Regions from separate parts of the Paenibacillus sp. OAE614 genome, predicted to be linked through region 2. Evidence: riboswitches for the same ligand, from Rfam matches in the RefSeq annotation. Region 2 holds a riboswitch; each other region holds the start of a gene.

Region 1 (7,698 bases), 1.8 Mb from region 2:
TAAATTTTCCTGTTCGATATCTGCTTGAAAGGATCCATCATCCATTTGATACCAATATACCCCCGGACCCGGAGTAGCTTTTGCAGTCACTTTTTTTGTCACTACTTTCCTTGTTTGGGGACCTGGAGGTTCAACTTTACTATCCGAAGGATAACTTTCAGCAAAAAGAATATTCGTGGGAAGAAGTAAAAAAATCATTAACGAACATGACCACAATACACTAGTTAGGTATTTGATTCTCACGACATTAAAGCCCCTTATTCTGACTTCTTCATAAGAATTCCGCCATAAGTTCCGTCATCTGCGAAATAACTTTCGCCTGCACTATTGCCACTTGTAATATATCTAGGTACTGATGAAGTAACCCAAAATCTTGTTTCACTTACCTTAGAGAAAAACTCGTCACCCCCATCAGTCGTCAACGTTTTAAATCCAAACTTAGGAGCTGTTGAACTAAACAATCTATACCCACCTTGTAGCGCAGCATTGATACCATTTGAGTAACTTCTGTTGTTGAAATTTTTACTAAGAGTTTGCACAGATGTATCAATAAAAACAATGTAAGATCTATCAAAAAACTTAGTCGCCTTATCTACAAACATTCTGCCATAAATACTCCCGGTTTGTTCTGCACTCAAACCACTCATAAAAATATAATGATAGACTTTAACTTTACCTTCTCCATTCCTTAGGCTCGAGCTTTTCCCAAGAATTGATTTTAAATCATGCCCCTCCGTATACTGATACGCCGGGATCACCGTCCGGAGATTCGTCCCCGTCGTCCCCACTTCCCGCATTTCATTCAACCCTTTAAAAGCGCTTGGCGCCTTCGTCTGCGTCGTCTCGTAACGCTGAATAATCACCGCTACCTCCGCGCGCGTGGTCGTTTTGCCGCCGCCGAAGCTGTCGTCCGGGTACCCGGACATCAGCCCCGTTCCCAGCATGACCGACACATACGGGTAGTCGGCCTTGTTCAAGCCGCCTTTGTAATACTCCGTCACCGGAACGATGGTGTCCTTCGTGTCCTCGATCGCCTGCTTGTACTCTCCGTCGCGGGCCGCCAGTCCCGAGGCCATCCACTTCGCCATTTCCACCCGCGTCAGCGGAGTGCCGGGTTTAAAGCCGTTTGCATAATCGGCCGGACTGAAAAAGCCCTTCCCCGCTGCCTCGCTCACTTCCTTTTCGCTCCAGTGCCCGGCCAAATCGGAAAATGCCGCTGCTCCGCCAGCGTTTTCGTTCGTCGACACCCTGGCCAGAATTGCCGCAAACTCAGCCCGTGTAACCGGGTCGTTCGGTCTGAATTTTCCGCTGCCGTCTCCTTTGAGGTAACCTTTGGACACCGCATCGTTAATGGCCTGATACGCCCAGTGGGACGCCGGCACATCCTTAAAGGCCGCCGCCGCTGCGGCCGGCACCGGCTGCTCGATTGCTCCTGCCGTTCCAAGAATCATCGCCCCGGCAAAAATGGTCATCAACATCGCTTTGAACATACTTCTTCCGCTCCTGTTCTCCTAAAATATGATGCTTTGCATTTACTAAATCTCTTAACTTCCCTGATCCCTTCTAACTTTCTGACTGTTTCCGATACCCAGGTACCATCTAACTTACTGACTACCAGGTAACCTCCTGACTTCCTGACTGTTCCAGACAATCTGATACCAACTGAATTCTTGCTTCTTTTGTTGCTCTAAACTCTCTTGCTAAAAAATATGTTTTCTTAACCGACGGGACTGCTTGCCCACGCGTGGCCCTAAGCAGCCACACCTCCTTATGTATTCCTGTGAAACTTCTTTCCTATTTAGCATAGGACTACTTGCAGTATACTACAGGATTTTCGCAAAATTTGTCATTAATTGTCACTATACATCATCACTTCAATTATATGGGTTTAATGGATATATAAGATGCACGTGCTGCAAATAGCTTTTGCGACGCCCGACACAAAAAAACAAAGCAGGGATGCATTCCTGCTTTGCCATGGCTTCATGCCAAACGAATAACTTTATATTGTCCGTACTTTTATCAGCTAGAACAAGCAATGTTTTAACGACGTCAATCCTTTATTTCCCCGAAAAAGCACCCGCCTGCACCTCACCGAACCGGTTCGGCCGGAACGCTCCACACCACTCCGGCAGCGGTTTGCCCTCTACGCTATCGGCGATCAGCGTCGCCGTGACCGGGCTGAGCAGGATGCCGTTGCGGTAATGACCCGCGGCCACAAAAACATGGCCGGCATCGTCCAGCCGCCCGATCAGCGGCCGGCCGTCCAGCACTGCCGGGCGCAGTCCCGCCCAGCGGTGAAACGGCTGCACCTCACCAAGAACAGGCAGCACTTGCTTGTTCCACTCCGTCAGCCGCCGGATCCCTTTGTCCGTGACGGACGTGTCGAACCCGGCGATATCCTCCGAAGCGCCGCACACGAGCGTTCCGTTTGCTTTTTGGACCAGGTACCCCTGGCTGGTGAACACCAGATGCCGAAGCGGCTCGCGCCCCTCGTTCCAAGCGTAGGCGCAAATTTGCCCCCGGATCGGATGTACAGGAATCCGGATACCGAGGGATTCCGACATCTCCTGTACCCACGCACCGGTGCTGATCAGCAGCTGGTCCGCTTCAAACTGCTCGCCACTCTGCGCCCTCAGTGCAACCCGCTCGCGCCATTCAGCCAGCTCGATCCGGCCAAGATGCTCATGAATCTGCACGCCGGAGGCCAGGCAGGCCCGCTTGACCGCTTCCGTCAAATCCGGGGCATACACATGGCTCTCCACCGGTGTCCGCAGGGCGGCAACTGCCTCGCGGGTCAGTCCCGGCTCGGCATCGAACAGCGCGCTCCCCGTTAATATTTCGCCACCGGAACCCCAGCTCCGCTGCCATTCCAGCCGGCTCTCCAGCGCCAGCAAATCCGCCTCATGCCTCGCGACGTACAAACTGCCGGTTTCGGCATATTCGAAGGAGACGCCGGAGATGTCCTTCACCGCCTGCTGCCACTGCGGATACAGCGACAAGCTCTCGCGGCACAACCGGAAGAACTCGTCCGGGGACTCTACGTTCTCCGAATACGGAGCGAGCATTCCTGCCGCCGCACCGGAGGCCTGCCCGCCGCAGGGACCCTTTTCGAGCAGCGTGACGTTCAGGCCGCGGCGGCGCAGCTCCAGCGCGCAGGATAATCCGATAATGCCGCCTCCCATGACGATGATGTCTCCGCTCATCGTTACAGCCCCCTGTCCATCCTTTTTTATTCGATGACGAGCGATTCCAGGCCGCTGCTGGCCGAAGCATATTTCTTCTTCGGAATCCGCCCGGACAAGTAAGCCAAACGCCCGGCCTCAACCGCCAGCCTCATCGACCGGGCCATCATCACGGGATCTTTGGCTTTGGCCACCGGGGTATTCATCAGAATGCCGGAGACTCCCAGCTCCATCGCGAGCGCCACGTCGCTGGCCGTCCCCAGCCCCGCATCTACGATGACAGGGACCGACAGCTCTTCCACGATCAATCCGAGATGGTACGGATTCAGAATGCCGAGGCCGGTCCCGATAGGCGCTGCGCCGGGCATAACCGCGGCTGCCCCGGCCTCCTCCAGCTTTTTGCAGATCACCGGATCGTCGGAGATATACGGCAGTACCGTAAATCCTTCCTTGACCAATATTTCCGTTGCTTTTAACGTTTCTATCGGATCGGGCAGGAGCGTGCGCTTATTGGCGCTAATCTCCACCTTAACCCAGTCGCTGAGTCCCGAAGCCCGCGCCAGGCGGGCAATCCGGACAGCCTCATCAGCCGTTGTCGCCCCGGAGGTGTTGGGAAGATAGATGTATTTCTGGGGCTCCACATGCTGCAGAATCGAGTCATCCTCCACCGAATCGAGATGGATCCGGCGGATAGCGAACGTCAGCACCTCGGTCCCCGAAGCCTTGATCGCCTCCATCTGCACATATGGATCGGGGAACAGCCCGGTCCCCAAAAACAACCGCGACGACAGTTCCTGTCCGCCAACCTGCCAATTATCTCTGCTCATTTTCCCCCTCAACCTCCCGCTACGAAATGGACCAGCTCCAGCTTCATTCCAGGTACAACCGGAGTCGTCTCCCACTGCTCGATCTTCAGCACCTGTCCGTCCGCTTCCACCATGACCGGCCTGCCGGACAGCCCCAGCAGGCGGAGGACATCGGCTACCGTCTCGGCCGCCAGCTCCCGCTTTGTTCCGTTAATGACCAGTTCCATCCGCTGCTCCTCCTCTACCTTCAAGCTTGTGAATGAACGCCCGGCATACCGCTTCCGGGTCAGGGCTGCCGACGATTTCGCTCACCGCGCAGACGCGGCTCGCACCGGCCCGGATCACTTCGTCCACGTTGCCCAGCTTGATGCCGCCAATCGCCACAAACGGGATCTGGATGGCCCCGGCGACTTCCCGAATATACGAGAGGCCGACCGGATCCACCACATCGGCTTTCGTAGCCGTCGCATAGATTGGCCCAACGCCGATATAATCCGCCCCTTCCGCTTCGGCGAGCTGAGCTTCCGAAATCGCATGGGTGGATATGCCGATGATCTTGGAGCCGACAAGCTTCCTGGCTTCCGCGATCGGCATATCGCCTTGACCGAGGTGAATTCCGTCCGCGTCCACCTCCATCGCAATATCAACGTGATCGTTCACGATAAAAGGGACACCGTAGCGGCGGGTCAGCTCCCGCAGCTCCGCCGCCTTGCGCAGCAGCTCTTCCCTTCCGCTTGTTTTGTCGCGGAATTGAACGATGTCCGCGCCTCCCCTAATGGCTTGCTCCATCACGTCCACCAGCCGGCGTCCCGGATGGAACGTCTCGCCGGTAATCGCATACAGACGAAAATCGACCATGACTGCTTCTCCTCTCTTCCCTTTGCCTTTCCCTCCATTTCATGCCGGCTTCTATCATCGCGAAGGGTAAGCCCTCATCTTGCGAAAGCGCCCTCTTACCCGGTTAACACAAAAAAACCATTCGAGAAATACACGAATGGCACCGCAATTCGAATGATATTCTCTACGCCAGCATTACCTGGATCAGATTAACGGTCCGCAGCATAAGGCTGCCATCTCAGCCGGACTTCATCCAGCACCCGCATTCCTATTTAATTTCACAACCACTATAGCCCAAACTGCTGACTTTTGGCAATAGCCAGAGTGAGATCACCGGCATCGGAACACCTATCTCATCCATAGGAGCGATTCTCGCAAAATTTCATATATTTGGGTGCGGCAAACTTCTTATTTTATCTCTTGCGTCATCACATATCGTCCCCGCCCGTGAATATAAATGTTTAACAAGCCAAAGTTTGTGCTGAGTATGGGAACATGGGAGGTGCCTGAACATGCCATCAGACGATCATTCGCTGTTTGTGGTGTCCAAGGAGGACTGGTCACTGCACCGGAAAGGGTACCAGGATCAGGTCCGCCATCAGGAGAAGGTTAAGGAAATCATCAAGCAGAACCTGCCCGACCTGATCACAGAAGAAAACATCGTGATGTCGGACGGTAAGCAAATCATCAAGGTACCCATCCGGAGCCTCGATGAATACCGTTTCATTTATAACTACCAGAAGCAAAAGCATGTCGGCCAGGGAGACGGCGACAGCCAGGTGGGAGACGTGCTGGGCAGGGATCCGGTGCAAAAGCCGGGTCAAGGCGAAAAAGCCGGCGACCAGCCTGGCCAGGACATTATGGAAGCCGAGATCAGCCTCGAGGACTTGGAGAACATGCTGTTCGACCAGCTGGAGCTGCCGAATATGAAACCGAAAGAGCAGCAGGAAGTCGAAACCGAATCGATCACGTTCAACGACATCCGCAAAAAAGGCATGCAGTCCAACATCGACAAGAAGCGGACGATCCTGGAAAATCTGCGGCGCAACGCCACCAGCGGCAAGCCGGGAATTCACCATATCAGCCCCGACGATCTGCGTTACAAAACGTGGGAGGATGTCGTCGTTCCCCATTCCAGCGCGGTCATCATTGCGATGATGGATACGTCCGGGTCGATGGGCACGTTTGAGAAATACTGTGCACGCAGCTTCTTCTTCTGGATGACCCGCTTCCTGCGCCGCCAATACGAAAAGGTCGACATCGTCTTTGTGGCTCACCATACGGAGGCCAAAGAAGTCACCGAAGAGGATTTCTTTACCCGGGGCGAAAGCGGGGGCACGATCTGCTCGTCCGCCTACCAGAAAGCGCTGGAAATCATCGACCGGCGCTACCCGCCCGCCAAGTACAATATTTATCCGTTCCATTTCTCGGACGGCGACAACTTGACTTCCGATAACGAACGCTGCGTGCGGCTGATCGGCGAGCTGCTCAAAGTCAGCAACATGTTCGGCTATGGAGAAGTCAACCAGTACAACCGGAGCAGCACGCTGATGTCCGCGTACCGAAATATCAAGCTCGACCAGTTCATGTATTACGTCATCAAGGAAAAGGGCGAGGTCTACCAGGCGCTGCGTACGTTCTTTAAAAAGCAGGAAGGCGCATTGACCTAAACCGAAGGACCGTCTCTGGAACGCAAAATTATGGCATATAAAAAGGTCGTTGTCCCGTTACGCTGAGTAACCGACAACGACCTTTTTGCATGGCCGGGTGACCTCTATATAGCATGACCCTCGATTTGCGGCCTTTTTCCCACTGTCGACTGATCCTGACTCCTGCCAGACTCCTCACCGACGGCATGCTCCTCATTGCCAGCGTGCTCCTTACTGCTGCCAAGTTCTTCACTCCCGCTAGGCCCCGCATGCACGACGTGCATGTTTCGTACTTCCGCTAGGCTTCTTCCGCCTGCAGACGGTCCCGAACCTCCATCAAGGCAAAGCCAAGCAGGTTCTTCCCTTTCCACAGCAGCGGGTTAAGGACTGCCTCGTCGTCCGCGGCCAACCCCACGCCCCAGATCGAATCCACCGGACTCGCCTCTACCAGCACCCGCTGCCCGGTGCCCAGCAGAAATTGCTTCAAATCGTCGTTTTGGGAAAACTTCGCTTCGTTTCCTCGGACCACAATGGAGTACCCGTCCCGGTCCCATACGGCCGGATCGATTCCTCTCACCTTCCGCCCCAGATCTTTAGCCTGCTTCGGATGCTTGGCTGCGAGAATCTGCTCCCTGATCTCTTCGTCACCGAACAGTCTGGCTTTCTCGGCCATCATATAATGCTCGGCACTTGCATATTCCACGCCGTCCACGGTAAACTTCGCTTCCCACCACTGGCTGAAGCAGCTCTTCGTAATAGATCCATCCGCCGCGGGCTGGTGCCCCCAGAAAAAAACATATTTCAGCTTGGCCCCTTTCCGGAATGCCTTTCGGAGTTCTTCCAAGGTATACATCCAATTTCCCCCTTTATAAGAGCATCCCGTGTACTTAAGCCCTACAATCTTAAGGCCTGTGACCCGCATGCCCGTTGATCACCGCCTCAGGCATCCAGGCTGGCCGATCCCTTGCGGTACGCTGCTCGTTCGCCTCCAGGCTCAAGCGGAATATCCCATGGCGCCTTCCGGGAAGCGAAGGTCCCCATCCCCAGAAGCGTCTGTCCGCGAGTCATGATATAGACTACATTTGCAAACTGCTCCTCCGGTTTCCAAAAGCGGCTGGCGGCCATAAATGCGATTAAATACTCTTCCCAGCTGCGGTAATGCTGCTGCACATACCCGGCCGCTTCCAATTTGATGGCCCAAGCCTCTTCCTTCGTCAAATA
Region 2 (7,698 bases):
GTTCGATGACCGTATCCAGTTCATCCGGCAGATCGCCGCCGGCCAGGTGAATAAACGCGCCGCTGTCCGTATCCGAATATTGATCGGCCATCCAAGGCGTTTCCACGTGCAGCTCGCTGCCGTCCGACAGCAGGCGGGCCTTCTTGATCTTCCCCTTCAGTCCCTGGAAGTAGATCGGGCCGATGCCGCGGTCAAAAATATGCGCGTACAGCTTATTGCCTTTCTGCGTATACCGCCCCCACTCCGGCTTGGGAAGTGACGCAATCCCGCAGCCGTAAATGCTGTCCCCGTTCCGGCGCAGCCATTCACCGACAACGGACAAAATGGCCAGGGACTCCTTCGGAATTTCTCCTTTGGCGTCCGGTCCGACGTTCAGGAGCAAATTGCCGTTTTTGCTGACGCATTCCACCAGCGCACGGATGACCTGTCTCGGAGACTTATAGTTTTTGTCCGTCGCATGGTAGCCCCAATGGTCGTTTAGGGTGATACATGCCTCCCACGGAATCGGCTCGCCCAGGTCATTCACAATGCCGCCCGGCGGAATAATCTGTTCAGGCGAGAAGAAGTCGCCCGCGTATTCCTCCGGCTCCGCCGCCATAATATTGCCGCCCAAGCGGTTGTCGATGACGATGTCCGGCTGAAGGGACCGGATCATCCGGATCAGCTCGGTGGCGCGCCACTTTTCGCCCGTCATATCATCATATGAGAAATCGAACCACATTATATCGATTTTTCCGTAGTTGGTCAGCAGTTCCCGGACCTGTCCGTGCATGTACTCCAAATACCGGTCGAATTGCTCTTCCCGGTTTTTGTACGATTCTTCCGCACGCATCGGATGCTGGCGGTCGCCGAAGGCTGGATAATCCGAATGGTACCAATCGATCAAGGAATAATAGAAACCGACCTGCAGCCCTTCTTCGCGAAACGCATCGACATACTCGCGGATCAGGTCTCTTCCAGCCGGCGTATTCGTTGCTTTATAATCTGTCAGCTCGCTGTCAAACAAGCAGAAGCCGTCGTGATGCTTGGTCGTCAGCACGGCGTAGCGCTGTCCGGCCGCTTTGGCCGCCTTGGCCCATGCACGCGGATCATACAGAGTCGGATTAAACTCCTCAAAATAGGCTTGGTACTGTTCATTCGTGATGCGCTCCTGGCTCCGTACCCATTCGCCTCTGGCCGGAATCGCATACAATCCCCAATGAATAAACAGGCCAAAGCGGTCGTCCATTAATGTTGCCGTTCTTTCAAAACGCGGATTCATGCCCTATTCGCCCTCCAATAGCTGTTTTCTTGACTTGTGCCGCAGCAAAATTCGACAGCGTTGCTTACTGCACTGCCGGACGGCACTCCCTTATTCTTCGTTCCGGCATCCGGGATACCCTTTTATTCAAATTCACTTTTTTCGCACGAAATCTAGTCATCAATGAATACCGTCATGGTTAATGAAAAATAGGTCACACCTGGATTCCCAGGCGTGACCTATTGGCATAGGGAGATTAAGTTGTTCTCCTGTCGGACCCGCCGGTCAGCATCCGCCGTTTGTCCGCGTCCGGATCACGGGTAACCGTGCTGTCTACACCGAACACCATCGTCCAGCGTTCCTCCTCATCGTACGCAGGCCACGGCAGAGAAGGCGTTGAGGGCTGTCCGCGCTTGGCAAAAGACGTCCAGGCCTCCTGCATGCGTTCCGCCACACTCCTCATCTCTTCGTTCACCGGCATACCTGCGCCTGCAAGCAAGTCGAGATTGTTAAACACAAATGGAATTTCGGCGGAATGAAAGGCCGTTCCCAGCAGCGGATCGCCCGGCACCATCGCATAATCGTAACGGTACATCCATACCGCCGCATGCGGCAGCTGGGCTTCTGCGAACTGAAGGGCCGATCTCCAGAAGAACAGCTCGGTCATCGCCTGACGCTGTCCCTCCACGGTGGCCGGATATGCTTCGATCCAGCTCGCCGCTTCCTTCGATCCGGTCACCGCTGTATACGCCCGGGCGTTTTGTTCCTTAGTCAGCATCGGCATGCCTTCCGGTATAAAAAGCGCCCCTTCATCCCGGTTCGTACCAATGATGATCTCGATGCCGGCCGCGGAACCGGCGGCCACCGCTTCCAAAGGCGTCACAGGCAGCAGCTCCCCATCGACGACCGGCTGGAACAGCATGACGGCACTTGCTCCCGCCGCCTGTTTTAACTCGTCTGCCGCTCTTAAGATCTCCTCGGCAGGCACTTCTTGCAGCCGCTCCAGCTGATCCTCCGAAATGCCAAGGATATCCAGCAGTCCCTTCGTAAGCAACCTGCCATGTGAGTCTGAGATCGCCTGGGAAGCCCCGCTCTGCATAATCGCCCGGGTGAACAAGCCTCGGGCTGCAGGCATTGCGAGCAGCGCCGCAATGCTCATACTTCCCGCCGACTCACCAAATACGGTCACCTGCTGAGGATCTCCGCCGAAACCGGCGATGTTGTGCTTCACCCAGCGCAGCGCTTCGATTTGGTCCAACAGACCGGCGTTGCTTACATAACCGTCTTCGGACTCTCCGGAAAATGGGGAAAAATGCGTAAAACCGAGAGGACCCAGCCGGTAGCTGAGGCTGACGACAATCGCGCCTCCCCGGCGCGCCAGCTCGGAGCCGTCATAAATGGGCAGTCCGCCGCCGCCCGTCACGAAGGCGCCGCCATGAATCCACACCATGACCGGAAGCGGCTGCGATGCCGGCTCATCAGGGGCCCACACATTGACGTACAGGCAGTCCTCGGACTGCGGGATCTGATCCCGTTTCAGTCTAAAAGCGCCACCCGTAGGGTTGACGCGCTGCGGGGCAAGCGGTACCGTCATGTCCCCGGATCTAACGCCTGCCCACGGGCGTGCAGGAAGCGGTTTCCGAAAACGCCGCCCGCCGACGGGGGGCTCGGCATAAGGAATCGCCTTCCAGGTCCGGACGCCGTTCTGAACATATCCTTGAATCAGGCCATTATGAGTACGGATGAGGAGTTGGTCCAATTTCGTTAACATCCTTTCTAGCGTTGGAATCGTTCTACCATTGTAACACTAAAAATTGGACAAAGCCTAACCGAAGCTCGGTGCAAAAAACCATCTATCGACGACCACTTAAGGAAGCCAGCGCCAAGAAAAAAACCTGTCTATATAGACAGGTGCTAATCGCTTGTGAAGCAGGCCGGTATCGGCTGCCTCTATCTTGCCGCCCCTTCCTTTTGGCTGCGGTAGGCCCAATGATTCGTCGGACCGCTCCCGCCGCCAATACCGAGCGCGTTCTCGATGGCCGCCTGAATGAATTCACGGGCCGTCCGTACGGCCTCGTTGACCGGGTTCCCTTTAGCCAGCTCAGCGGCGATCGCAGCCGAGAAGGTGCATCCCGTTCCATGCGTATGACGGGTGTCAATCCGACTTCCTTCCAGGGTCGAGAAGGATTTTCCGTCGAAAGTTAGATCAACCGCCTTATCAGACGATTCGTCATGTCCGCCCTTGATCACAACCATCTCCGGACCGTAAGCCGCGATGCGGTAGGCCGCCTCGCAGCGTTCCTCCATCGACCGGATCGCCATCCCCGCGAGCACTTCCGCCTCCGGAATGTTGGGCGTGACGACAGCTGCCAGCGGCAGCAGCTGGTTCTTCAGCGCATCTACCGCGTCCTGCTGCAGCAGCCGTGCGCCGCCTTTGGCGACCATAACCGGGTCGACGACCACGTTCCTCCAACCAAATGCGGCAATGCGTCCTGCGACAGCCTCTATAATATCCGCGCTGAACAGCATACCGGTTTTTACCGCATCCACGCCGAGGTCGGTGCCCACGGCATCCATTTGTTCGGCTGCCGCAGCCGCGGGAAGCGGATATACGCCTTGTACCCCGAGTGTGTTTTGAACTGTAATGGCTGTAATCGCGGACATACCGAATACGCCAAGCTCCTGGAACGTTTTGATATCCGCCTGGATGCCTGCCCCGCCGCCGCTGTCAGAACCGGCTACCGTCAAAGCTTTCGGGATGCTCATTGTACAAATCCCCTTCCTGCCGACTCCAGAAGAGCCGTAATGGTTCCTTCCTCCAAAGGATGCCGGTCCATTACAGACAACGCGTCGAGGAAAGCGATTTGGAAGCTTCCCGGCCCCTCAATGCCGGCCCACTCAAAAGCCCGAACGGCCGCTTCACCGTAGTACGCCAAGGCGGCCGCGCCAGCGGACAGCAGATCGGATTCGACCGCTCCAAAAGCGGCGATCACCGATGTCAGCAAGCAGCCGGTCCCGGTGACTTGGGTCAGCATCGGATGTCCGCCCCGGATCAAGTATCCTCTCGTTCCGTCGGTGATCACATCTTCTTGCCCGGTAATGGCGACGAGAGTCCCCAGACGGTGCGCCGCCCGTGCCGCCAAGTCTGCGGGAGCGGACTCCCCGGCTTCACCTGCGTCGACGCCTTTAATCGCGCCGGATTCACCAATGAGATAGGCAACCTCCGCTGCGTTGCCCCGAACCAGCGACACGCGCACCTCGCGCAAAATTCGCAGCGCAGCCTCCGTGCGAAATGCGGTCGCTCCCGCGCCGACGGGGTCCAGGAACACCGGAACGCCATGATCATTTGCCGATCGGCCGGCGATGATCGCCGCTTCCACCAATTCGCTGTTCAGCGTTCCGAGATTCAGGACGACGGCTTGGGCGACCCGAGCCATATCGGCCACCTCCTCTTTGGCATAGGCCATAACCGGAGAGGCGCCAAGGGCAAGCAGGCCGTTGGCCGTAAAGTTGGTCACGACCACATTCGTCATGTTGTGAATGAGCGGACGCTGCTCTTTTATCCGTAAAGGAAGCTGGATAAGTCCGGACGGGAACATATCGGCGGTCATCGTTCCACCCCTTCCGCTGCAGCCAGGGAAACCGGCCAATCCTCAAGCGTAAACGCCATATCCCAGAACATGTACTCCAGCTGACAGCTGGTCAGAAAATGCTCCATCAGCCGTTTTTTTCTTGCGGGAGCCAGGCCTTCCACCCATTCGTCGAGCAGCCGCCGCAGCTGTACCGTTACGCCGCTTTCACGGTCTCCGTAAAAGTGCATCCATTCATAAAACGGATGGGATTTCTCCGGTTGGACTTCCTCCAGCAGACGTTGGCCGATTTCCGTATAGGTCCACGGGCAAGGTAACAGCGCAGCTACAATATCCTCAAGTCCCCCCTCATGGGCGACGTTCAGCATATGCCGGATGTAATGATTAGCCGATGGAGCCAGCGGATAGCCTTGCAGTTCCTCATATGCAACACCGGCGACATCACAAAAGTTTTGGTGGGGATGCGTTTCGCTGTTCAAAATAAACGAAATCTGTTCGTTAAAAAGCGCGGTCGTCTGCCGGCAATCGCATCGGGATATGGCAATGCCATAGATCCTGATGTAGGCATTCAGGTATTCAAAATCCTGCTTCACATAGTGAATCAGCTGCTCCTTGGACAAGGTACCTTCCGCAATCCCCCGTACAAACGGATGCTTTAAGATCGCTTGATAAATGGGATCTGCCGCATGTCTCAATTCTTCGGTAAACCGGGCCATGATAATGCACCTCCATTAATTTTGACGAAAATCGCATGTTCGAGCGCGGGGAAGCCAACACAAAAAAGCCGCCCCGAAATGGAGCGGCCGCTATTTGCAGTGTCATCCTGAATGTATCTCATCAAGAAAGTTGCGTATGTAATGGCCTGCTCCACTTCCCTCCGCCGGTATTAACCGGATCAGGTTCAAAGGGTCCAAGCGATCACTTGTCTCAGCTGCCTCCGCAGCTCCCCTAGTGGATTTTCGTATGATATTTTACAAGTTCATGATTAAATGTAGCTCCGTTTGCCGGTGTTGTCAAACAAAAAAAGCTGCTGGCGGGATACCGGGAAAAAGCTTGTCGATCGCTTATGCGGATCTCCTTCCACCTTCAAGTGTTTATCTTTTCAACGCGTAAGAAAGGATCATCTCGACGATGACGACAGCAGCATAAATGACAGCGGCCGTTCGATAACCCGATCCGTACAGCGCAGCCGCGGCCAGACCGAATACGATCAGCTGCAGTACAGCCCGGACGGGAAGCGTCACCGGGAAGGTCGCTTTCGGTGCGACATACATTCCCCAAAAAACAGCAACTACGACCGGCGAACCTATTCCTGCCACGATACGGATCCACAAGGCGGTATCCAGTTTAAATCCCCACAGGCAAAAGGCTGCCAGTGCACACAGCTCCATTAGAAAAAAAATAAGGTCGATCACAATCATTGCCAAACCCTCCGTTTTGGGCCGGTCAGGGCCTTTGGAATGAAGCCATTCTCAGAAAAATTATGCCGATTGTTTATTTGCTTACCTCGGCGACTCTTCCCCTCTCACTCCGGCTTGTGTGCTTTCACAATTAAAAAATGCGGGTGATGCAGAATCCGCTGGTAGAAGTCGGCCGACTCCGGCAGCCGCTCCAGAAACTCGGGAACCGGCCTTGGTTCGACAAGCCGGTCCAGTACAAACCAGCTTGACGTCATATTGACGATTTCCTGCAGGGGTCTACGGAAGAACGTCACTTCAACGCTGCCTGCCTCTTTCTTCGTCCACCGGTCTACAAGCAGCTCCCGTACAAAATAATCCGGTCTCTTAAAAACGGTAAAGTCCATAAACGGATGATGCACCGAAAACAATAACGTTCCTCCAGGCTTCAATACCCGCTGAAACTCACGGAACAAAGGATCCCAGTCTTCGATGTAATGCAGCGTTAGCGAACTGAGAATCAAGTCGAACTTTTCGGCTCCGTATGGCAGCGGTTCATTTAGATCATGAACTTGAATCTCCGCTTGACTGCCAACTCTCCGTTTGGCCGCCTCCACCATATCGGGGCTGAAATCGATCGCCGATACCGATGCCCCCCGGGAAACGAACTGCTCGGTATACCATCCTGCGGCGCAGCCTGCATCAAGGACATGAAGTCCGGACATATCCGTTGGCAGCAGCTCCAGCATGGCCGGACGCTCGTAGTATGCGTTGGCGCCGCTGTCCGAATCGGTATGCAGTTCATAGTCCTTGGCGAGCTTGGTATAAGCCTCGAGCACCCTCTCTTTCATGCAACCACCTCCGTAGACTCTATTCTCCACCATATTATACCAACCAACAGAAAGGTTGGATATAAATAAACCAGCTTTATGTAAGCTGTGCAGAACTTAGTTGCGGCAGGATGCGTTATAAATGACAAGAACAAGTTTGAAGGCGGGGAATGTCTTTGTTAAAAAGCGTTTCTTTTTGGCTCACGTTATGTATGATCCTGACCTGCATACTGGACGCCTCCGGACAGGGCTTTGCCAACATCATACTGATCCGGCTAAATCCCTTGCTTGAAACCTTGCTGCATGACCCAGTGTATTCGGGCTGGCTGTCCGATAAACACGCTTTCGTAACGAACAGTTACTTTATCCCCTTACGGTTCCCAGCGTATCTTCTCTCCATCGTCATGGCAGTCATCATCGGTGCGGCGGTTGATCTCCTCATTTACGGGATGAAGCGTGGATTGGCTCGCCGTGGCCTCCGAGGTCGACATCATGATCCCTAAATCCTGGTTTGAATGCTTAGCATCACGAATCCTCATTGCTCGTCCAGTAACGGTAAAAGGCTGCCTCTCGGCAGCCTTTTACGCTTGATTTATTTGCTTTCAGCTGGTTTCACGCCCTGAAGGGCAATGGCCTTTAGC
Region 3 (7,698 bases), 3.9 Mb from region 2:
GCAGCGGCGGAAGCTTGTTCACCAGAGCGGACTGCAAGGGTCGTCAGGTGCAGGAAAATAAGCCATTCAAATTAAAAGCGGGCCAGCCGGTCCGCTTTTTTTATTTTCGTATAACCTTTAAAAATATATTTACAGGTTATAAAAATGCGGTTATACTCCAATTATAACTTGTAATACAAATTTTAGAGGTTATACAAAGGAGATGGATGACATGGAACTTCAAAAGCTTCCCTGGGCAGGCATTCGAGTGACGGCAGGAGCCACATCGGTGGTCATTGACCCGCTTTATCATTTTCCGGAAAGATACGGCCAGTCTCACGAACCGCTCTTCCCGCTTAACGAATACGGCCCGGCAGATGCGGTGCTGATCACCCATGAGCATACGGATCACTTTGATCCCCAGGCCATCATCGATGCCTACGGGGCTGACATTCCCGTGTACCTCCCGCAGGAGAGCGTCCTCCTTGCCGAAAATAGCGGCCTCAACCGCGTAATCGGTGCTTCCGTCGGCGATGCCTTCCAAATCGGTGCGCTGAGCGCAGCCGCCACGTACTCCGTCGACGGGGTCGGAGACGTGCAGATCGCCTGGGCGCTGAGCGACGGCGAGCACCGCCTGCTCCACTGCGGAGATACGCTGTGGCACGGCTACTGGTGGAAGATTGCCGCGGCCCACGGCCCATTCGATGCGGTATGCCTGCCGGTGAACGGTGCCGTTCTGGAACGTCCTGATCGTCAGCCGCCCAGCGGCATGCCGATTACGCTGCTTCCGGAACAAGCGGCGGCGGCCGCACGCGTTCTCGGGACCAAACGGCTGGTGCCGATCCACCATACCGCCATCCACCATCCGCCTGTATACCTGCAGACTCCCGATTGGCAAAATCGCCTGCGGGCTGCAGTTGGTGATACAATGGACATAGCATTCCTGAACACAAAGGAAACGATTACTCTATAAAGGATGACGCATCATGGATAAATCCCCTTCCCGCAATGTGCTGGGAGGCGCCCTGTGGATCAATCTCGCCAATACGGTGCGTATGCGGGAGCACCGGGTCACGGATATGCTGGAGGAGCCAGGTTATTTAGACGAATGGCTCCACGATAATGAATTGCACGGCTTGAACAATACCGCAGGGGCAGCTTCAGCTGTGACGCGGGAAGACCTGCTGCCCGAACTGCTCCGTCTGCGCGGCGTGTGCCGGCTCGTCCTAGAAGACCTGGACCATGGTGGCACCTTGTCGGATGAGGCATTCGCCGCCATGGAGGCCGAAGCTTCGCGGTTAGACGTGGCGCTTCGGGCTGAGCGGGATGCGCAGGGCACCCCCCTTCTCATCACCTACGGGCAAACCGCCGTCCAAGGCGTGCTGTACCCCATCGTCCGCTCCCTGTTCGAGACGCTGGCAAGCGTATCTTCGGACCGCATCCGGATCTGCGAGCATGACGACTGCATCCTGCACTTTGTGGACACCTCCAAGAGCGGCAAGCGGCGCTGGTGCAGCATGGACACTTGCGGCAACCGCCATAAGGCGGCCGAATTTTATGCGAAGAAGAAGCAGCAGCGCAGGAACTAAAAAAAGCCTGGGATCGTCTGATGGACATCCCGGGCTTTTTTTAGTGGTTCTATTTCTTTGCTGACTGCCCTTCATTTATATGGCGGACACTCAGCAGTTTAGCTCCTTTGTCCAACGACTTGTATGAGTATGTCGATAGGTACGTTCTTCCGACCTCTAACAAGTTCCATGTGTTTTCATTATCGACTTTAATTTTAACTGGTCCTTCTTCTTTACTATGGGTTTTCTCGGCGACAATCCAATATGTCGAACCAATGAGCTGCTTATCGAGTATCGTTATGTCCCCTCCGCCATACGTTGGCCCGGTACATGCTGTCAACATACACATGAAAAGCCATGCTGCAATTATTTTTTTCAGGACCCTCTCCCCCGTTCCTGACTATTTCAATACCTAACGATGCCACCAAACAGTCTATAATTTATAAACAATGATATTTACATAAAGTTGCCTTACAACTCGGATTTAAATGCTATAATGGCCTTAATTTAGGGCAAACCCATTACTTATAAGTACTATGAAAAGGAGCTCATACATATGGCTAATAAACGTTTGGATCATGTCGGCATCGTCGTACGGGATTTGGAGTCAACCATCCGATTTTATACCGAGATCGTGGGCCTGGAGCTGAAAGGCCGGCTGACGCACACCAACGGCGTGTTCCAGCTGGCGTTTCTCGGCTTCGGGGGCAGTAACGAGACGGAAATCGAGCTCATTCAAGGCTACAGCTACGACCTGCCGGCCGAAGGCACGGTGCACCATTTTGCGATCCATGTCGACGATATTCAGAAGGAATTCGAGCGGATTCAGGCGCTCGACGGCGTGGAGCTGATCGATCAGGAAATCGTGACCCTGCCGAACGGATACCAATATTTCTTTATCTATGGTCCGGAAAAAGAATGGATCGAATTTTTCCAGAGATAATCTGGAATCGGGCGAATGTCTGGACACCCCCATGGGGATGGACTATAATATGGGAGGAAAACAACCCGAAAACCTTATAGAATCCGGGGTGCTGGAATTGGCCGGCTGAGATTGTATCCCTTTAAGATACTGACCCTTTTAACCTGATCTGGGTAATGCCAGCGTAGGAAACCGTTTGCCACGGCATACAAGCCGTGCTGATCTTGCGCATATGAAGCGTCCCGTTTACGGGGCGCTTTTTTCATTCATACTAGTGAAAAACGGGATTACGCCTTGCGAATGCTTATGATTCAGTCACTCAGATCGGCTTACGATTCTAAATATAACGGGGAGAGGGGATCACCGGTCGATGCTTCTACAGAGAGAATATAGAACGGCCGGATATCGAAGGAGAGAGAAAAGCCATGAAGAACAAATCGATCGGCTTGCTGCTGCTGGTCTGCATGCTCGTACTGGCGCTTGCCGGATGCGGCGGCAGCCAGAACAATACGGGCGGCGGAGAAGGAACATCCGCTTCCGACACCACGGCAGGCCAGGACAACACCGCAGCGAAGCCGCTGAAGGACGTCAAAGTCGTCCTCGACTGGACGCCCAACACGAATCATACCGGACTCTACGTCGCCAAAGATCTGGGCTACTATAAAGAGGAAGGATTGAATGTCGAAATCGCGCAGCCGGGCTCCACGGGCGCCGACGCCATGGTCGCTTCCGGCAAAGTGCCTTTCGGCGTAAGCTATCAGGAGAGCGTGACCCAGGCCCGCACGCAGGGCGTGCCGCTCGTCTCGATTGCGGCGGTCATCCAGCACAACACGTCGGGCTTTGCCGCGCCGGTCGACCGGGGAATCAAGACGCCGAAAAATTTTGAAGGTAAAACCTACGGCGGCTGGGGCTCCCCTGTGGAAGAAGCCGTTATGGGCTCCATCATGGAGATCGACAAGGCGGACGTGAAGAAGGTGAAAATCGTCAACATCGGCGACGCCGATTATTTTACCGCCGTGAAGCGGGACATCGATTTCGCCTGGATCTTCTACGGCTGGACCGGTATCGAGGCGAAGCTGCGCGGCGAGCCGCTGGACATGCTGTATGTCAAAGATTATTCCGAGAAGCTGGACTACTACACGCCGGTTCTCGTAACGAACGAGAAGCAGATCAAGGACGACCCTGAGCTGGTTAAAGCGTTTATGCGCGCGACCGCCAAAGGCTACCAATACGCGATCGACAAGCCGGAAGCAGCCGCTAACCTGCTGCTGAAGGACGTGCCGGACCTCGATAAGCAGCTGGTGATCGAAAGCCAGAAATGGTTAAGTCCTAAATATCAGGACGACGCAGCCCGCTGGGGCGAGCAGAAGGAACAAATCTGGAAGGGCTATTCCGACTGGATGTACGAGCACAAGCTGCTGGACAAGCCTCTGGACGTAAAGAGCGCGTACACGAACGACTTTTTGCCGGAACAGTAAGCCGCATCTAACCTAAAATACATGTAATCTTATCAAGAGAGGAAGTAGATTCGCATGGCCAATACGCTGTTAAGCATTCAGGTAATCCCGAAGACGCCGGGCAACGAAGATTCTTACGCCTACGTCGACCGCGCCATTGAGGTCATTCAGCAGTCCGGCGTGAAACATGAGGTTCATCCGCTGGAAACGACGATGGAGGGCGAGCTGGAGGAGCTGCTGGACGTCGTGCGCAAAATGCATGAAGCTCTGGTTGCCGCAGGCAGCCCAAGTATCATCTCCCAGGTCAAAATCGCCCATAATCCCGGCGGAATCAGCATGGACAAACTGACGGAGAAGTACCGTCCATGAGAAGCTGGTGGAAAAACGTATGGCCGCCCCTCGTGGCGGTCATCTTCTTTTTGCTCGTGTGGCAGCTGCTGACCTCCCTGTTCCATATTGAACAATGGATTTTGCCTGCGCCGAGCGACATCGCCCGGGAAGCCGCGGCCGCTTCCGGCGGCTTGTGGGAGCATGTGTGGGCCACGCTGAAGCTGACCGTATTCGGCTTCGCCATCGGAACCGCCATCGGGTTGGTCATCGCACTGATTCTGCATTTGATTCCGTTTTTGAAGCAGGCGCTGTATCCGCTGCTCATTCTAAGCCAAAATATCCCGACCATCGCCCTCGCCCCCCTGCTGATGATCTGGTTCGGCTTCGGCCTCCTGCCCAAGCTGATCGTCATCACGCTCGTCTGCTTTTTCCCGGTGGCGGTCGCCGCCCTGGGCGGCTTGAAGCAGACCGATCCCGTCATGATGAACTACATGCGCATGGTCGGGGCGGGCAAAGGCCAAATCTTCGCCAAGCTGGAGCTGCCCCACGCGCTCCCTTCCATCTTCTCCGGCATTAAAATCGCCGCCACCTACAGTGTCATGGGTGCGATTATCGCCGAGTGGCTGGGGGCCGACAAGGGCATCGGCTATTATATGATGCTGCAAAAATCGGGCTACCGCACCGACCGCATGTTCGTGGCGATCATGATCATCGTCGTGCTGAGCCTGCTGATGTTCGGGCTGATTGCGCTGCTCGAAAAATGGTTCGTCCGCTGGAAGCCGAAGCAGGGCTAGCGGGCCTGGCCGGAAAGGAGAAATACCGTGATGAATAAAAAAACCGCGCCCGCGCTGGAGATCGTCTCCGTCAGCAAAAGCTTCAAAGAGAAGCGCCGGACGCTGCCGGTACTCAGCGACATCTCGCTGACCGTGGGCCAAGGCGAATTCGTGTCCATCATCGGACCGTCGGGAAGCGGCAAGAGTACGCTGCTGCACGTGATCGGCGGGCTGACCCGCCCGGATGCCGGCACCGTCCGGATGAACGGCGCCGAGGTGACTGGGCAGCAGGGGCATATCAGCTACATGCCGCAGCAGCCCGCCCTGTTTCCTTGGCGGACGATCGAGGACAATGTGCTGCTGGCCCAGGAGGTGCACGGCCCCGTCAGCCGTGAGGCCCGTGAGGACGCGCGGCGCTGGCTCGCCAAAGTCGGCCTGGCCGGCTTTGAGAAGGCGCATCCGCATACGCTGTCGGGCGGCATGCAGCAGCGGGTGGCCTTTCTCCGCGCGCTGCTCAGCCCGCAGGAGCTGATGTGCCTGGACGAGCCGTTCAGCGCGCTCGATGCGCTGACCCGCAGCGACATGCAGCGCTGGCTGCTCGACATTTGGGAAGAGAACCGCCGCTCGGTTCTCTTCATTACGCACAACATTGAGGAGGCGCTGCTGCTCTCGAGCCGCATTTACGTCTTCTCGAGCCGGCCGGCCGCGGTGCTGCACGCCATCGACGTGCCGTTTCCGCGCCCGCGGCGCGAGGAAGTGACGGAGGCTCCCGAGTTTCTGCAGCTGAAGCGTCAGCTGAGCGAATGGATGCGCGAGGAGCAGCGAAAAATGCAGGCTGCACAGCAAGGAGGTTCACGCCAATGAGTAGCAACCACAGCGAAGTAAACCCCGCAATAGGCCAAGAGATGGTCCTCGACCGGGCAGCAGCGGCATCCGCATCGCCGTCGGAGGCGAACCTGCCGCCGCTCGCGCCCTTGATCGATGCCCATATTCATCTCGATACTTATAAGGAGCACGAGACGCAGGCGCTGCTCGGGAGTCTGAAAGATGCAGGCGTCGCAGCCGTCATCGGCGTGTCCATGGATTGGGTATCGAGCCAAGCCAATCTGAGGCTTGCCCAGGCTTGGCCCGGGCAGGTCTATCCCGCCTTCGGCTTCCATCCCGAGCAGCCGCTCCCTGCTGACCGCGAGATCGACGCGCTCTTCGGCTGGATGGCGGAGCATGTGGATGACATGGTCGCCGTCGGCGAAGTCGGCCTGCCGTACTACTCGCGGCTGGAGGCTGCCGAAGCCGGACTTCCATGGGATAACGGGCCGTACGAGGCGCTGCTTGAGCGCTTCGTCCGTTTTGCCCGGGACCATAACAAGCCGATCGTGCTGCATGCCGTGTACGAGGATGCGGATATCGCCTGCGATCTGCTGGAAAAGCACGGCGTCTCCCGCGCCCATTTCCACTGGTTCAAAGGATCGGCGGACACCGTGCGGCGCATGGCGGATAGCGGATATTACGTCTCGTTTACGCCGGATATCGCCTATGAGGCGGAAATCCAGGAGCTCGCGCGACGGTATCCCGCCTCCCAGGTGATGACCGAGACCGACGGGCCTTGGCCGTTCGAAGGGCCGTTCGCCGGTCAGATGACCCATCCCAACATGACCGCAGAGGTGGCCTCGGTATGGAGCAGCATTTGTGGCGTCCCCCTGCCGGAAGCCAGGGCGCTGCTGCATGCCAATGCCTGCCGTTTTTACGGCCTTCCGCGCTAAATCAAAAAAGGGTCTGCCCGCTACGGACAGGCCTTTTTCTTTTCCCTCTCCAAATTCAATTTCACCTATCTTCGGGTGTTATCCGCCAACGAGTGCCTCTCCGGTTTCAAGCAGCGTCTTTAAGCCTGAAAGCACGATCGGAAATCCCCTTTCAACAATTTTTGCGGTTTCAGCGGCTTGGTCCAGTTCATCATGCACAACGGTGACGAGGGTTACGCCCATAAGGTCTTCATGTGAACCGATCTCCCACGTAATGCGTATCGGGGGCTCGTGTTTCGCCCCCGGAAACGCAACATACCGCCAACTCATCACGAGTTTACTCGGAGGATCAATGTCGAGAATGATTCCTTCCGCCCTCTTCTCTTCCCCGTTCCATAGTTCGAATGGGGACTCGATTTGCCAATCGGAACGGAAGGCGCAATGGTGCCAAAATTTTGACGTCTTGACCGGATCCGTAATCGCTTGCCAAACCTGCTCGGGGGTTGCCTTAATCGCGATCCGACTTACATGACGGGGGTAGTTTTCCATTTTCATTTCACGCTCCAGTTCAAAAAAATGTTTTGTTTCGCTTGACACGTTACTTTTTGGTAACATATGATGAGGGTATCATAAGTGACTTTATAGTCACATGATAGCGCAAATGGATTTGTTTGTCAGCCGGCGGCATGCAAATCGCATAAAAAATGAATGGGAGCTGATCTTCTATATGACTGAACAGATGATGAACACTCCACAACATGAGGTAGACCGCCTTGATGAGGCAGGGATTCCGCCTATGCAGCTGCATCACATTGGGTTTAAAACGGCAAGGTTTCTGGAGATGCGGGCGTTCTATCGCACCTTCCTCGGGGTCACACCGTCCCTGGAAGTGGAGGGTATCGGTGGTTTTTACACCTTCGATCTGGCTCA
Region 4 (7,698 bases), 2.6 Mb from region 2:
CGCCACCGCCGTTTCTGCACCCGGATGCGGGAGAAGGCGGGGCATCTGTTCTCGCTGATGCCGGGAGATTCCGGCCTGCATGTGTATGCCTATTGGCTGCAACCGCCGGAAGCTTTTGCAGCCTTTACAGCCGCAGCAGCGGCTCGTGGCGTAACGTTCAGGGACGCGTCCGGCTACAGGATCCAGCCGGGACCTCCGACCGCCTTTTTCAGCTATGCCCGATGGGATGAGCGGCAGTTGGAGGAGGGGGTTGATCGGCTGGCTGCGGCATGGGAGGATATCCGGCATGACATGAACGGGTAGGCGAAGCAAGCATCGCAACCGCTTGCGGTTATTTACTGTGCTGTGAGCATTAGGAGAAGGTGCGATTTTGGACAGGCCTACAGGGGCGGTAAACCCGGCGGAAGCTCAGGGGATATGGGCCGGATGTGCAAAAACCGCGCCGAAATAGTATCATAGGGAGGAAAGATATGAGTCTATGATATAGGGGGGAATGACGACATGCTGCACGCATCGCCGTCATCTTTTGAAATATTGCCGTCCCTCGCCAAAATTGTGTGCGAGCCCGGCTGGAAATGGCAGAAGCGCGAGAAGGCGCTGGAAAATTACGATTTATTTTATGTATGGAGCGGGGAAGGGACCGTCATCCGGAATGACGAACCGTATGAGGTCGGCAAGGGGAGCTGCTTCCTGTTCAGGCCCGGCGACCACACGAGCGCCACGCACAACCCGCAGAAGCCGCTCGTTCTGACTTACAGCCACTTTCGGGTGTCCGAGCCTGTGACGGATATTCCGCTGCCGTACCGGAAGCTGACGGAAACCGTTGACTTTGAATACATGCTTGCCCGTTACGTCAGGTTGTTTCTTGTGAACACCTACGCCGCCCAGGAAGAGGGGCAGCTCATCCTGAAGCAGCTGATGATCCATCTGCTCCGGCACGACCGGCAGCAGCCGGAGGAGAAGAAGGTCAGCAACCAGCTGACCGAGGTGATCCACGAGATCGCCAATTACATTCAGCAGCACCCCGGCTTACCGCACCGGGTCGAGGATCTGGCTGCCCGCGCCGGGTTGTCGCCGCGGTATTTCTCGATCAAATTCAAGGAGCTGATCGGCTCACCCGTTCAATCCTACATTATCCGGACGCGGATCGACCGGGCGCAGCATCTGCTCCTGCATGCCGGCATGAACGTCACGGAGGTGGCCGATGCGCTCGGATACCGCGACATTTTTTTCTTCAGCCGGCAATTCAAGCAGTATACGGGCAAGAATCCGTCCGAAATCCGGTAATTGTTTCCTGCTGTTTCGCGGTCTTCCCCTTTCGGGTAATAAGCTTCAAGCTTGCAAATGCACCGAATAAACGAAGGGAGGAAAGCATCGGATGAGCAGACGGCGGATTCGCAGGCGTGACGGGTATGCCGCAGCTGCGGCGGCGCGGGGGAACTGCCGTAACCGGATGCGCCGGTTCAGACCGGTCAGCATCATGAGCGACGTATGGTTTTAACCCCACTCGTTAACCTTTTTTATGAACTTCATCACACATGATATAAATGATGTCTAAGAGCAGCGCGGGATGCCAGCCCGCCGCTGCTTTTTTGTACGCGCATCATTAGATTGGAATTGCCTATAGTACCGGTTACGCGGAGAACGCAGTTCTTGGTTGCGCTCTCCCCCGGCCTGCCGGCTTATGGTATGCTGTGGGAGCAAGGTGTTAAGCAGAGGATGGAGGATAGCGAAATGAATGAAGCATTCGGAGCAAATTCGGAGGACAGCCTGCGCCTCCTGCTGGTTCAGGCGGAGCAGGTGCTGATGTCCGCCCTGGAGAAGTTTGGCATTAAGGAGGAACAAGCGGAATTTGTTCAAATTTCAGACCATATTACGTACCGGGTGAGCGCGCGGTCAGGCGGTAAATTTTTGCTGCGGATCCATCCGGTGTCGGCCGACGTACCGGCCATCCGTTCGGAAATGATGTGGCTGAATTGGCTTTCTTCCCAAGGCCTGCCGGTTCCGGAGGGCGTAGCGGACCAGGAAGGGAATACCGTGGCGATTTGCGAGGCGGACCGGAGCCAGGGCTGGCCGGTGACGCTGCTGCGCTGGATCGAAGGGGAGCAGGCGGAGGGCGGCCTCGATGACAGGCAGGTGTACCGGATGGGCGTGCTTATGGCCAGGCTCCATCAGGCTGCGCAGAGCTTTGTTCCGCCGGAAGGGTTCGTCAGACCCGAATGGGGGGCTGCGAGCCTGACAGAAGATATGCAGCGGCTGGAACGGCGGCACCGCGCCTTTCTGAGTTCCGATGAATGGGAGCTTTATGTACAAGCGGCGGACCTAATCAAAGGGCGGATCGCCGCATGGCCTCCGGGCCCTTCCCGGTACGGTATGATCCATGCGGATCTCCACGAAGGGAACGTTGTATTCAAGGACGGGGAACCTTGCCCTATCGATTTTGGCCGCTGCGGGTTCGGTTATTATGCATACGACTTGGCGCAGGCGCTCATCGGTCTGTACCCGGCACAGCGGAGCATGCTGCTGGACGGGTACGAAAGCATGCGACTTCTTCCGAAGGAGAGCGTGTCCATGCTGGAAACCTTTTTCCTGCAGGCGGTCCTGGAGAATCAGGCGTTTCACGCCGGCAATCCGCAGGAAATTCCGTCGCTGAAGGAACAGAAGGGGTATATTCTGTCCGCGATCCGCAGCTACTTGGCGGAAGAGCCGTTTTTGTTTCCGGCGAAATAACATCTGAACGGGGAGTGGAGCGCAATTGGGAGGACATGATGAGCGGCCGGTCGCGCTGGTCACGGGCGGTTCCAGCGGCTTTGGGCTGCTGGCCAGCGTGGAGCTGGCTGCCTCCGGTTACACGGTTTTTGCCGGCATGCGAAGGCCGGAAGCGAGCGGGGAGCTGATGGACGCTGCGCAGACGGCGGGGGTCAGACAGCATATTCACGTGGTTAGGCTAGATGTGACGGACGGGGGACAGGTGCTTGAGGCCGTATCGGGCATCCTGAAATCCCACGGACGCATTGACGTGCTTGTGAACAATGCAGGCACCGCATACGGAGGAATGATCGAGGAGATTCCGATGGACGTGTGGAAGGCGCAGCTGGAAACGAATTTCTTCGGGATGGTTGCGGTCACCCAGGCCGTTCTTCCCGCGATGAGGGAGGCCCATCAGGGAACAATCATTCAGATCAGCAGCGTCAGCGGGGCTGTCGGGTTTCCCGGCTTTGGTCCCTATGTCTCGTCAAAGTTTGCTGTAGAGGGATTTAGCGAATGTCTTGCCCTGGAAATGCGACCATTCGGCGTCGATGTCGTGGTGGTGGAGCCGGGTTCGTACGGAACGGCCATATGGGACAAAGGATTTGCGCAGATGAGCGCCGCCGAGCGGTCACCCTACGAGCGGATGCTGAGCCAGGTGATGGCCTTTTCCCGTGACAACGCCGACCAGCGCGGCGATCCGGCCGATGTGGCCCGGCTGATCGCGAGAATCGCGCGTATGAATAAACCTGCATTCCGCTATGCGCTGCCTGTTGGCACACGCTGGACGATTAAGGCCAAGCAGCTGCTTCCGGACCGGTGGTTTCAGCGGATTATGCTCGCGCTCCTAAGCAAAAAAGGCTGAGCCGGATTCGCTTCCGGTTCAGCCTTTATGCGGGTGCAGCTGACCGAGCAGCTGGCCCATGCGGACATGATCTCCGGTCCGGAGGTCTGTCCGCGGGGTGAACGCGCCGTCCTGGATCAGCAGCACGACGGTCGAACCGAACTCAAAATAGGCGAGCGGATCGCCGTTACGCCAGGAATTGGCGGTTTCGTCGTCGTAGCGGATGCTGCTGACATTCATGGCGCCGACTTTGACGACCGCGACTTCTCCCAGGGCTCCCTTGATATACGTTATCAGCCTCTCATTGCGGCACAGCACGGATTTCATCTGGGTCATGCCAAAATCATTGACCGGGTAGCATCGTCCCTTGATATGCTCGCTCTCCACCTTCACGCCTGTGATGGGAGAGTGGATCCGGTGATAGTCGGTAGGGCTGAGGTACAGCACAAAGACATAGCCATGTTTATATAACTCCAGGTGGGGAGAGAAATTAAGCAGCTCCGCCACCGAATAATCCTGCCCTTTCACGTTCAGAATCGTGCCTGAGGTGATTTCACCCATTGCGGTGATCTTGGCGTCGACGGGGCTCGTGAGTACGTGCTCGCCTTCGTGAATTGGACGCATGCCGGGCTTCAGCCGCCGTGAAAAAAATTCGTTGAGCGTGCGGTATTCATAGATTTCTTTCTCCGCTTCATGCGCCGGGATCTGATAGCTTTTGATAAACGTAGGGATGACCCCTCTGCTGAGCCGGCTGTGCGAGAAGCGTCCCATCATGGAAGAGAGCCACTTTCGCGAGGAGAGCTCTGTCATGAGCCGCAGTAATTTCTTTGTCATGCCTAATCTCCCTTCCATACGTGCCTGTAGCACTCTGAATATATTGACATAGAACGGCTATCAAATCAATATGCAACAAATGCTGGAAACCGCCCCGGAGAAAAATGGTATTGCCAATCCTTCGAGGATCATGTATTTTGGAATCAATACGGGCCCGAGCCGACTCATCGAGGCGAGGTGCCTGTTACACGGAATCGAACCCAAGCATCTCATCGCTTTGGACGGCGATGGCTCCGGGACCAGGAGGCGGCGATGCCGCGCCTTGCGTTCATCTGTGTACATATGGGAATACGGGAGCTCGAGCGAATCGGGCTGAGAGTGCAGCTAATGAACCGCTGCTGACCGGGAATCTGATCTGGATAATGCCAGCGTAGAGAATTCAAGTCCTTTTATGGGCTTATTTGACGATCTCCCTCGCTTATCCAGGGGGTTTTTTTATTGCCCAATTTTGGAAAAAGAAAGGATGTTGTCAAATGAACAGCAGTACGATGCAGATGGATCGGCCGAAGGGGCTGAAGCTCAGCGACCTGCTCGTGACGATTCTGCTATCCCTCGTGATCGGGGTGGTGTACCATTTTTGGGGTTCGGTGAACGACTTGTTCAAGCCGCTGTTTTTCCAAGCGGATGAGCTGTTGTACGGCATGTGGTTCCTCGCTTCGACACTTGCCGCGCTGCTGATCCGCAAGCCCGGCGTAGCCCTCCTGGCCGAGGTTGCCGCGGCTCACGTAGAAATTCTGTTCGGCAGTGAATGGGGCCTTCAGCTGGCGATTTACGGCGTGGCGCAAGGTCTTGCCGCGGAGCTGATCTTCGCCCTGTTCCGTTACCGCAAATTCTCCATGGGGGTAGCGGCGCTGGCCGGTATGGCTTCGGGATTGGGATCATTCCTGGTGGATGTGTACTACGGCTACGTCACGGACTATACGACATGGATGATCGTGTTCAAGTACGTGATGCGGTTAATCAGCTCGGCGGTACTCGCAGGGTACCTGGCGTATGCCCTGACCAAAGCTTTGGAAGCAACCGGAGTAACCCAGCTGCTCCGGCCGGTGACAGCCAAGGATTATGAAGCGCTCGATCATGACTGAGGCTAACCGGGGAGCCGCGACGATGCAGCATCCGGCGGTGGATGAGACGGGTCAAGGAGCGGATCAAAGGGCGGATCAAGGGAGCGGGCAAATTGCCGTTTCGGTAACGGACCTGCGCCTGAAGTTTCCGGGTGAGAAGGCGTTCGTGTTCAAGGATGTTTCCCTGTCCGTGCCAGCCGGGGAAAAGGTGCTTCTGCTCGGCCCAAGCGGATGCGGGAAATCGACGCTGCTGCAGGTGCTCGGCGGGTTGATTCCGGCGGTCATCGACGTTCCGCTCAAATATGCGGACATCCGGAAGCCCCGCTCGTGCGGGTATGTATTTCAGGACCCGGATACCCAGTTCTGCATGCCGTATGTCGATGAGGAGCTGGCGTTTGTGCTGGAGAACCGCCAAGTAGCCAGGGAGGATATGGTGCCGCGGATGCGGGAGGCGCTCGGGCGGGTCGGCCTGGACCTCGAAGAGCTGCACACTCCGATTGAACGGCTGTCCCTTGGGATGAAGCAGCGGCTCGCGCTCGCTTCGGTCCTTCTGCTGGAACCGGAAGTGCTCCTGCTGGATGAGCCCTCGGCGCTGCTGGACCCCGAGGGGAGACAGCAAATTTGGGAGGCGGTTCGCGGTGTATCGGCCGGACGGACCGTGCTGATCGTCGAGCACCGGATCGAAGAAATCGTGAACTGGGTCGACCGGATCGTTCTGTTCGCGCCGGACGGAAGCATTCTGGCCGACGGCAAGCCGGCAGAAATCTTCACGGCGTACCGCCGGACCCTTCAGGAAAATGGCATTTGGTATCCCGGCGTTTGGGAGGATTATATCCGTCACCGGGATACATGGAACAGCGGCCTAGTGCAATCCCCGCAGCAAGGCGCGGACTTGGCGGCGCCGGTCCTCTCCTTGCGGGGGTTTGTCGGTCTCCGCGGAGATGCGCCGGCGATCATGGTGGAAGAGGCGGAGGTATATGCCGGCGATTTTGTCGCCGTTGTCGGTCCTAACGGGGCGGGGAAAAGCTCCTTGCTGCTGAGCCTGATGCAGCTTCTTCCGACAGCCGGCAGCTACGTGCTGGAAGGCAGGCTGCTGCAGGGAAGGGGCAGGAAGCGGACCTGCCCTTCGGACCGGATCGGGTTCGTGTTTCAGAACCCGGAGTTTCAGTTTGTTGCCCAGACAGTACTGGAGGAGACGGCCTATTCCCTTCACATGCAGGGCGGTATGTCGCGGGCTGAGGTGGAGCGTAAAGCCGAAGACTGCCTTAAGACGTTTCATTTGCACGGCTTGGAGAACCGGCACCCGTATCAGCTCTCGACCGGACAGAAACGCAGGCTGAGCGTTGCCACCGCGGCGGTGCGCCGTCAGGCGGTGCTGCTGCTGGATGAACCGACGTTCGGGCAGGATGCCCGCAACGCCTTTGCCATCCTGGAATACTGCGAAGCGCTTCGCCGCAGCGGCACGGCGATCGTTATGGTGACGCATGAGCGAGAAATCGCTGAGCTGGCCGCTACCCAGGTATGGGAAATCCAAGGCGGAAGCCTGACGGCGATAAAGCCCGGGAGGCGGAGGCTTGAAGGAGATGGCGCAGCTTCGGATGCGCAGGAGGAGGTGAGCGGATGAACCGGTTTTTGACTCCGAGCCGTCATACCTGGCTGCACCGGGCGAATCCCTCGCTGAAGCTCGCCGTGCTGATCATGTTGTTTATCGTTACGATTCAGACGCGAAGCATTGATTTTGCCGTCTATCAGGCAGCGGTCTACATCGCCCTCCTGTTTCTGCTCAGCGGTTATCCGGCATGGAAGGTGGCGCTGCTCGTTCTCTCCTTCAGCCTCGTATTCGTCTCTTCATCCCTGACGATGATCCTATTCGGGAAAGGGGATCACGTCTGGTGGCAGTGGGGGCTGTTCCGCGTATCCGAGGAAAGCTTCTACCGCGGGCTGCACCTGGGATTCCGGGCGATTGCTTTTGCGGCAGAAGGACTGCTCTTCGTCATGACCACGCCGTCCGTCAAGCTGTTCTATTCGCTGATGCAAAATTTTCGCCTTCCCCCCAAATTCGCTTACAGCTTCATGGCGTCGATCCGGCTGCTGTCCATCGTATGGGAGGAGTTTCTCATCCGCAGGCAGGCGCTGCGGATCCGCGGCGTACGGACAGGCCGGGGGCCGAGTGGCCTCCTTCAGCATGTCCGGCTGTATGCGGTGCCG

Evidence for each region. Region 2 has a riboswitch for thiamine pyrophosphate ahead of tenA (thiaminase II). Riboswitches for the same ligand answer to the same signal wherever they lie in the genome.
Region 1: another riboswitch for thiamine pyrophosphate. It lies ahead of thiE (thiamine phosphate synthase); the one in region 2 lies ahead of tenA (thiaminase II).
Region 3: another riboswitch for thiamine pyrophosphate. It lies ahead of ABIE48_RS29440 (ABC transporter substrate-binding protein); the one in region 2 lies ahead of tenA (thiaminase II).
Region 4: another riboswitch for thiamine pyrophosphate. It lies ahead of ABIE48_RS23715 (ECF transporter S component); the one in region 2 lies ahead of tenA (thiaminase II).

What each region holds. Positions count from the first base shown of each region.
Region 1 is NZ_JBEPOD010000001.1:700,701-708,398, reverse strand. Features, by position in the region: gene ABIE48_RS03695 (S-layer homology domain-containing protein) at 258-1,490, opposite strand; gene thiO (glycine oxidase ThiO) at 2,061-3,206, opposite strand; gene ABIE48_RS03685 (thiazole synthase) at 3,233-4,012, opposite strand; gene thiS (sulfur carrier protein ThiS) at 4,021-4,218, opposite strand; gene thiE (thiamine phosphate synthase) at 4,202-4,849, opposite strand; TPP riboswitch at 4,993-5,102, opposite strand; gene yhbH (sporulation protein YhbH) at 5,341-6,498, shown strand; gene ABIE48_RS03665 (riboflavin biosynthesis intermediates N-glycosidase) at 6,776-7,330, opposite strand; gene ABIE48_RS03660 (DUF1266 domain-containing protein) at 7,417-7,698, opposite strand, start outside.
Region 2 is NZ_JBEPOD010000001.1:2,515,308-2,523,005, reverse strand. Features, by position in the region: gene ABIE48_RS11830 (alpha-L-fucosidase) at 1-1,261, opposite strand, end outside; gene ABIE48_RS11825 (carboxylesterase/lipase family protein) at 1,497-2,999, opposite strand; gene thiD (bifunctional hydroxymethylpyrimidine kinase/phosphomethylpyrimidine kinase) at 3,191-4,006, opposite strand; gene thiM (hydroxyethylthiazole kinase) at 4,003-4,851, opposite strand; gene tenA (thiaminase II) at 4,848-5,546, opposite strand; TPP riboswitch at 5,686-5,790, opposite strand; gene ABIE48_RS11805 (YrdB family protein) at 5,925-6,251, opposite strand; gene ABIE48_RS11800 (class I SAM-dependent methyltransferase) at 6,356-7,078, opposite strand; gene ABIE48_RS11795 (hypothetical protein) at 7,429-7,551, opposite strand; gene ABIE48_RS11790 (serine hydrolase domain-containing protein) at 7,698-7,698, opposite strand, start outside.
Region 3 is NZ_JBEPOD010000001.1:6,402,156-6,409,853, forward strand. Features, by position in the region: gene ABIE48_RS29420 (MFS transporter) at 1-61, shown strand, start outside; gene ABIE48_RS29425 (MBL fold metallo-hydrolase) at 212-952, shown strand; gene ABIE48_RS29430 (CGNR zinc finger domain-containing protein) at 966-1,568, shown strand; gene ABIE48_RS29435 (VOC family protein) at 2,104-2,490, shown strand; TPP riboswitch at 2,565-2,677, shown strand; gene ABIE48_RS29440 (ABC transporter substrate-binding protein) at 2,895-3,947, shown strand; gene ABIE48_RS29445 (thiamine-binding protein) at 4,002-4,295, shown strand; gene ABIE48_RS29450 (ABC transporter permease) at 4,292-5,050, shown strand; gene ABIE48_RS29455 (ABC transporter ATP-binding protein) at 5,081-5,893, shown strand; gene ABIE48_RS29460 (TatD family hydrolase) at 5,935-6,789, shown strand; gene ABIE48_RS29465 (SRPBCC domain-containing protein) at 6,868-7,323, opposite strand; gene ABIE48_RS29470 (VOC family protein) at 7,418-7,698, shown strand, end outside.
Region 4 is NZ_JBEPOD010000001.1:5,131,821-5,139,518, reverse strand. Features, by position in the region: gene pdxR (MocR-like pyridoxine biosynthesis transcription factor PdxR) at 1-303, shown strand, start outside; gene ABIE48_RS23740 (AraC family transcriptional regulator) at 502-1,287, shown strand; gene ABIE48_RS23735 (hypothetical protein) at 1,379-1,501, shown strand; gene ABIE48_RS23730 (phosphotransferase enzyme family protein) at 1,735-2,730, shown strand; gene ABIE48_RS23725 (SDR family oxidoreductase) at 2,756-3,613, shown strand; gene asd (archaetidylserine decarboxylase) at 3,632-4,426, opposite strand; TPP riboswitch at 4,707-4,820, shown strand; gene ABIE48_RS23715 (ECF transporter S component) at 4,900-5,511, shown strand; gene ABIE48_RS23710 (ABC transporter ATP-binding protein) at 5,504-7,114, shown strand; gene ABIE48_RS23705 (energy-coupling factor transporter transmembrane component T family protein) at 7,111-7,698, shown strand, end outside.